One region of the Ferribacterium limneticum genome, then DNA from elsewhere that is predicted to be linked to it. Evidence: predicted binding sites of a transcription regulator. Region 1 holds the regulator's gene; the other holds the start of a gene.
What was found. Region 1 encodes FliA, which starts transcription of late flagellar genes. Its sites were predicted from a motif close to CTAAAGTTNNNNNNNNNNNNGCCGNTA; they were not measured.
Positions count from the first base shown of each region.

Region 2: a site for FliA is predicted at 3,032-3,058, ahead of ribBA (bifunctional 3,4-dihydroxy-2-butanone-4-phosphate synthase/GTP cyclohydrolase II). Genes of this name have one in related genera too.

Region 1 covers NZ_CP075191.1:3,250,527-3,254,371, forward strand. Annotated here, with positions in the region: gene motD (flagellar motor protein MotD) at 1-656, opposite strand, end outside; gene KI617_RS15660 (flagellar motor protein) at 656-1,396, opposite strand; gene KI617_RS15665 (RNA polymerase sigma factor FliA) at 1,396-2,142, opposite strand; gene KI617_RS15670 (MinD/ParA family ATP-binding protein) at 2,142-3,032, opposite strand; gene flhF (flagellar biosynthesis protein FlhF) at 3,025-3,845, opposite strand, start outside.
Region 2 covers NZ_CP075191.1:3,709,109-3,712,953, reverse strand. Annotated here, with positions in the region: gene thiL (thiamine-phosphate kinase) at 1-912, opposite strand, end outside; gene nusB (transcription antitermination factor NusB) at 917-1,405, opposite strand; gene ribH (6,7-dimethyl-8-ribityllumazine synthase) at 1,402-1,875, opposite strand; gene ribBA (bifunctional 3,4-dihydroxy-2-butanone-4-phosphate synthase/GTP cyclohydrolase II) at 1,879-2,988, opposite strand; gene KI617_RS17815 (YceI family protein) at 3,091-3,648, opposite strand; gene KI617_RS17810 (polyamine aminopropyltransferase) at 3,746-3,845, shown strand, end outside.

The DNA.
Region 1 (3,845 bases):
TCTCCGTAGCCAATCGCCGTCAAACGCTCGGCACCGACGCCACCGTCGTTGAATAAGCGCAATACCGTAGTTGCCCGCATGGCCGACAACTCCCAGTTCGAGGGAAATTGCGCGGTTGCAATCGGCACATTGTCAGTGTGGCCTTCAATCGTAATAGGAAAATCCGAAGCCGCCAGCACTTGTGCGATAGCCAACATTGCACTGATCGATGCACTCTGCAACTTGGCCTGCCCAGCAGGAAAAAGAATGCTGTCGTTGATTTCAATCGTCACGCCACGGCTGGTTTCCAGCAGGCGCACCTTGCCCTGAGCGACCAAGGGCTGAAGCGCTTCCATGATGTCGGAGGCGACATTTTTCATTTTATGCCGCTGCTCAACTTTCTTCTGTTCCTGCAATTTGTCCGGCTTGGCAATCGGCTTGACCGGCATCAGCGGGGCCCCCTGTATCACCGCAATCGGCTGCCCTCCGGGCTGGGCTGTCACATTCTTGAAGGCATTGGTCAGCGAATTGGACAGAACCTTGTACTTGCCCTCGTTAACAGAGGAGATGGCGTACATCACCACGAAGAAGGCAAACAGCAGGGTGATGAAATCCGCGTAGGAAACGAGCCAGCGCTCGTGGTTCTCGTGCTCTTCCTCGCGACGCCGCCGAGCCATTAGTTCAGGTAGCCTTTCAGACGGCCTTCAATGATCCGCGGGTTGTCCCCCACAGCAATGCCAACCAACCCGTCGACCAGCATTTCGCGAGTCGAGACCATCCGCATAATGTAGTACTTGAGCTTGGCGGCTATCGGCAGATAGACCAGATTGGCCAGCCCGACGCCATAGATCGTGGCGACGAAGGCGACGGCAATCCCCGCCCCCAATTTGGTCGGATCGGACAGGTTCTCCATCACATGGATAAGGCCCATTACCGCACCGAGAATCCCGATCGTTGGTGAATACCCCCCGGCCGCTTCCCAGATTTTTGCCGACTGACGCCACTCATCTTCGAAGGTATTGATCTCGACTTCGAGCAATTCGCGAATGCGCTCTGGATCGGCGCCATCGACCAGAAGCTGCAATCCCCGGCGGGCAAATTCGTCCTTGATCCCGGGAATATGATTCTCCAGAGCCAACAGGCCTTCCCGCCGCGAGAGTTGGCTCCAGTTCAATATTTGGTCGATCAGGCGCTTCTGTTCAATGACGGGCGGCACCCAGACCCATTTGACCATTTTCATGCCACGCCTGAAAACGTGGATCGGGCTTTGCAGCAAGACTGCCCCCAGCGTGCCACCGAGCACGATAAGCAGGGCAGTTGGCTGAACCAGGGAGCCGACATGGCCACCTTCGAGAATTTGACCGCCAATGATCGCAAAAAGGCCAATGGCGATGCCGGCCAGACTGATCTTATCCATCAAGCCTTCTCCTTGCGGCGTTTTGCGGCCTTCGGGATTTCTCCGACAATCTGGCTGCGCAGGCGAGCGATCGCCTGGCTATGCAACTGACAGACGCGAGATTCGGTAACGCCCATCACCTCGCCGATTTCCCGCAAATTGAGGTCCTGTTCGTAATACAGGGCCATCATCAGTTTTTCCCGCTCGGGAAGTCCGCCAATTGCCGCCACCAGCAAGGCCTTGACGCCCCGATCCTCGAGAATGGAGGCAGGGTCGGCTGCATTGTCAGTCAAGTGGCGCTCGAGAAAATCCTCCTCGCCATCGCCGGCCAAATCGTCGAAATAGACCAGTTGGTGACCGCGGGCGTCTTGCAGGGTTTTTTGGTAGTCAGCCAATGACATACCGAGCGCCTCGGCCAACTCCCTCTCGGAGGGTACTCGGCCACGCTCGTGCTCAAGCTGATTGATCGCTGCCTCAATGCGCCGCAACTCACGACGAAGATTGCGTGGCAACCAGTCGTTTTCCCGCAATCCATCCAGCATGGCGCCGCGGATACGCTGAGTGGCATAGGTTTCGAACTGGGCGCCAAAACCTTCCTGGAAGCGATCGATTGCATCAAGCAAGCCGATCATGCCGTTCTGAACCAGATCATCGAACTGAACGCTGGGCGGCAAACGCGCCATCAAGTGATAGGCGATACGCTTCACCAGCGGCGCGAAGCGCTGAACCAACTGATCCCTGTCTGGCTGCCCGGCAGCGTTATACATCAAGCTCGAAGTACGTTGGGTGTTATGCGTTGGCTCAAGTGTAACAGTTGCTGCATGAATTGCTCGACCCCTCCCGCTTCACTCTCGCTGCGCTGCCAGTACAGCATGTCGGATGCGATATCGCGGAAGGCCTCGGCAGCCAGTGAATCCGGCGCCTGAACAAGGACCGGGCGACACAACTGAGCGGACTGACGGAGCGCTTCATCAAGCGGGATTGCACCGGCATAATCCAGACGGGCAATACCTCGCTGGGCGGCTACCTGAGCGATATTTTCATAGATCGAACGAGCATCCGGCTGACTGCGCACCTTATTGACCAGGATACGGAAATGCTTGCGCGAAAATGCGTGGCTAACCTTTTTGATCAACGAGTAGGCTTCCGTGATCGAAGCACTGCTGCCCGACAGGACAACAACCGCCTCCTGAGCCGCCAGCCCGAATGGAGAAAAGCCATTCGGATGAGCCATGCTGGCGTCGACCAGAATCACATCAATGGGTCGCTCCAGCCCCGACATCGCGTCGAGCAGGGTTTGCTGTTGCGGCAGGGATAAACGACCGAGCTTTTTGACGGCACGCGCCGCCGGCAGAACCCGCAGGCCATGCATCGGTTGCAACAAAACCTGGGACAAAGGCAGTTCTCGTTGAACCACATTCAGCAAATCGTTCCGGGCGACCAAGCCAAAGGTGGCAGCAATGTCATCACCCGGCGCATGCTCGTCGATGATCAGCACTTCCTTGCCGAGGCGAGCCAGCGCCACGCCGATATTGGCGACGGCCACGCTACGCCCGACGCCCTCGCATCCAGCGACAAAAGTGACTACCTGCAGTTGCTGGCCACCGCCCAGCAGGCGCCGCAGGCCAGCGGCCTGATCGACACGAAAATCAGCCACGACGTCCTCCGACCGCAACCATGCCGGCGTTGGCCATCATCAGCGCAGGTTCCACACCATCGTATTTATGCGGAGAGCTTTCCGGCACATCCTTGAAGGCACGATGCAACAGGTAGCTTCGGTTTGGCAGATGCAGATCTTCCGGTACGCGCTGGCCATTCGATACGTACAGCAGCTTCAGGCTGTGCCGCATGATCACATCCAGGGCCGTTGCCAGACTGGCCGCTTCATCAATCTTGGTCAGAATGCAACCCGCCAGGGTATCGCCGGCATAGGCTCGCACGACATCGTCCAGCGTATCGCCACGCGCTGTCGAATTCAGCAGCAACAGACGCTTCACATCACAGCCGGCCAGCATGTCGGTCAATTCCGGCACCAGCTTGTCCTTCTGGCTCATGCCCATGGTGTCGATCAGGACCATGTGCTTGTGCTGCAATTCAATCAGGGTCTGGCGCAGTTCAGTCGCATCCTTGACCAGATGAACAGAAACACCAAGGATACGGCCGTAGATGCGCAGCTGCTCATGCGCCCCGATCCGGTAGCCGTCCGTGGTGACCAAGGCTACCTTGCTCGGACCATGCCGCAACACACAGCGCGCCGCCAGCTTTGCAGTCGTTGTCGTCTTGCCTACGCCAGTTGGCCCGACCAGCGCGTAAACACCGCCCCGATCGACGATATCGTTTTCGTTGCCGATGGTCATCAGTGAGCGGTCCGCAGCCCCCTTTACCCAGGCCATGGCCTCGATATTATTCATTTCGTGAGGCAAATCGGTGAGCAGATCGCGCGCAAATTGCGGAGAAAACCCGGCATCAA
Region 2 (3,845 bases), 460 kb from region 1:
GAAGACGATCACGTCGCCGGCTTTGCCGGCGGTCATCTCGCCAATATTCCACAGCGGCAGTTCAAGCTGGGCAGCGATCTGGGCAATGGCGAGGCTTTGCGTCCCCGGCGCCGTAAAGCAGAGTTCGTAGTCATCGCCGCCGGCCAGTTGGCATTCGAGGGCGATACGCCGCAGGTCGGCGTCGTAGCTCTCGCCTTTGGGCAGATGCGGTAGCTGGACGAGCTTGACGGCCGCAGCACAGCCGGAGCGTTCGGCAATATGGCCGAGATCGGCCAGCAGTCCATCGGAAACGTCGATGGCGGCGCTGGCGATGCCGGTCAGCGCCAAGCCAAGGGCAACGCGCGGGCGTGGCTTTTCGAGGGCGCCGACGCATAGCCGTGGCCACGGTTCGGGGAGCTGGATCTTGCCTTGCAGGTGGGCGAGACCAAGGCTGGCCAGTCCGGGGCGGCCGGACACCCAGATCTGGTCGCCGACTTTGGCGCCATCACGGCGCAGCGCCTGGCCGGGTTCGACTTCGCCCATGGCGGTAATGCAGAGGTTGAGCGGCCCCTTGGTCGTGTCGCCACCAACGACATCGACGCCATATTCAGCGGCGCAGGCAAAGAAGCCTTCGGCGAATTTTGCGATCCATGGCTCATTGACGGTGGGCAAGGAGCCGGCCAGCGTCACCCAGCGCGGCTGGGCACCCATCGCGGCGAGGTCAGAGAGATTGACGGCCAGCGCTTTCCAGCCGAGATTCTTCGGGTCGGTGTCGGGCAGAAAATGGGTGCCGGCCACCAGCATGTCGGTGGTGACGGCGAGCTGCTTGCCCGGCGAGGGCTGGAGCAGGGCGCAGTCGTCACCGGGGCCGAGGACGGCCGATGGCGTCGGCCTGGCGAAATACTTGTCGATCAGTGCGAATTCGCCAGGCATGGGCTTACTTGCTCTTCTTGCGCGCCGCGACCTCGTCCGGACGCAGAATGGCAGCGACCTTGTCGAGTACGCCATTGACGTACTTGTGGCCATCGGTGCCGCCGAAAGACTTGGTCAGCTCGATGGCTTCGTTGATGATCACGCGGTAGGGCGTTTCGGCATGGTTGAGCATCTCGAAGCTGCCCAGCATCAGGATGCAGGCTTCGACCGGCGACAGTTCGGTGAACGGGCGGTCGATATGCACGGAGACCTGTTCGATCAGCTTTTCCTGCTGGGCCATGACGCCGCGCAACGTGCCGACGAAAAATTCGCGGTCCGCCTTGGCGAAGCCTTCCATTTCCGGTGCATAGGCTTCGATGGCGGCTTCGTCGGCACCGCCGACACGCCATTGGTAGAGCCCCTGCAGCACGAATTCGCGGGCCCGGCGACGAGCCGATTTCGGCGGTGCCTTGACGTCCTGGGGATGTTCGCTATCGCTGAGGAAGGTGGTCATTGGATGAGCGCTTTCTGAAGGTTGGCCATCTCGACGGCAGCCTGGGCGCAGTCGCTGCCCTTGGGTTGCATGCGGACTTCGGCCTGTTCATCGGTTTCGCAGGTCAGCACGCCGTTGGCGATGGGAATGCCGGTATCGAGCTGGACTTCCATGATGGCGCGGCAGGCGTCATTGGAAACCACTTCGAAATGGTAGGTGTCGCCACGGATGACGGCGCCCAGCGCCACCAGTGCGTCGAAACTGCCGCTCTGGGCCATGGTTTGCAGCACGAGCGGGATTTCCAGCGCGCCGGGCACGGTGGCGATGGTCATGTCGGCATCGGCCACGCCAAGGCGCTTCAGTTCGTTGATGCAGGCCGAGAGCAGGCCTTCGCAGACCGGCAGGTTGAAGCGGGCCATGACGACGCCGACCCGGAGGCCAGCCCCGCTGAGGTTGGTGTCGTATTCGTAAACGTTGTCAAACCGGGACATGGCTTATAGCTCCGCTGGTGAGGTGACGAAACCGGTGACTTCGAGGCCGAAGCCGGTCATGGAGGGCATCTTGCGCGGGCTGGAGAGCAGCCGCATTTTGGTGACGCCGACATCGCGCAGGATCTGGGCGCCGATGCCGTAGGTGCGCGGGTCCCACTTGGTCGGGGCGCTCGGGGCGGTGCCGGTGAGGCGGGCGAGCAGGGCTTCGCCATCTTCCGGGCGGTGCATCAGGACGATGACACCGTGGCCGAACTTGGTCAGCGCGGCTTGCGCCTGGTCGATCGAGAAGGCCTGGCGCTTGCTGGACGGGTCGATGAAGTCGAGTACCGACAGCGGCTCATGGACGCGGACGACGGTTTCGCCGTCGGCCGGAATTTCGCCCTTGACCATGGCCAGATGGGTGGCACCGCTGGCGCGGTCGACATAGGCGTGCAGCGTGAATTCGCCATGGACCGTCTGCACCGGCTTGCTGGTGACGCGCTCGACCAGGGTTTCCGAGGCCGCGCGGTAGTGGATCAGGTCGGCAATGGTGCCGATCTTCAGGCCGTGTTCCTTGGCGAATTCCATCAATTCCGGCAGGCGGGCCATCGTGCCGTCGTCGTTCATGATTTCGCAGATGACGGAGGAGGGCTCCAGACCAGCCATGCCGGCCAGGTCGCAGCCGGCTTCTGTGTGGCCGGCGCGGACCAGCACGCCGCCTTCGCGAGCGGTGATCGGGAAAACGTGGCCGGGCTGCACGATGTCGTCGGCGGTCGAAGCCTTGGCGACGGCTACCTGGATGGTGCGGGCGCGGTCAGCGGCGGAAATGCCGGTGGTGACACCTTCGGCGGCTTCGATCGAAACGGTGAAGGCAGTGCCGTACTGGGTCTTGTTGTTGCGCGCCATCTGGACGAGGCCAAGCTTCTTGCAGCGGGCTTCGGTCAGCGTCAGGCAGATCAGGCCGCGGCCGAACTTGGCCATGAAATTGATGGCTTCCGGCGTGATGTGCTCGGCGGCCATGACGAGGTCGCCCTCGTTTTCGCGGTCTTCTTCATCGACCAGGATGACCATGCGGCCGGCCTTGAGTTCGGTGACGATTTCGGCGGTGCTGGCTATGGCGGGATGGGGGGGCATTGGGGGTAATCCGGGAGCAGCAAAAGGGGTGCTATTTTCGCAGAAACAGGCAATTAGCACATGACTTTAGTAAGGCGCCGGCGATTCTGCGCCGAGCGGAGATCAAGGCAGATAGGCCTCGACCTGGATGCGCAGACGGACTTCATCGCCGATGAAAGGTTGCCCGTTGTTCATGCCGAATTCGGAGCGGCGCAGGCTGCCTGTCGCATCAGCACCGCAGCCGCGCTTGCGGTTGGCCAGGTTGAGCCCGCACTTGAAGCGGCTGATTTCCAGGCGCATCGAACGAATCTCGCCGAGCATGACCAGCGTGCCTTCGACTGCGCTCAGCCGGTCTTCGCTGAACACCAGTTTCTGGCTGCGAAACAGGATGTCCGGGAAGTCTTTGACGTTGAACCAGCCTTCGCCGCGCAGCACGTCGTCGCGCAGGTCGAAGCCGGTGTCGAGCGAGGCCGCATCGATGCGGATGTCGATGCGGCCAACTTTGCCTTCCGGGTCGAATTCGACGCTGCCACTGCTGCGGTTGAACTGGCCGCGCTGGGTCGAGAAGCCGAGGTGGTCGATTTCGAAGCTGGCGTAGGTGTGCGTCGGGTCGATGGCGTATTCGGCCGCTTGAGCCAGGGGTAGGCCGGCGGCGAAAAGCAGGGCAGGGAGGAGTCTCACGATCAGTCGGGGAAATGGCCAAAAATCACACGGCGATGCTGGTCTGACCGCGCTCTGGCCAAGCCGTTCCCGCGATTTCGCTGTAGCATCCTCGCCCATGCGTCATGCCCTCCTTTTCTCCGTTTTTGTCATCGCCTCCTGCGGGCTGGCTTACGAACTGATTGCCGGCGCCCTGTCGTCTTACCTGCTCGGCGATT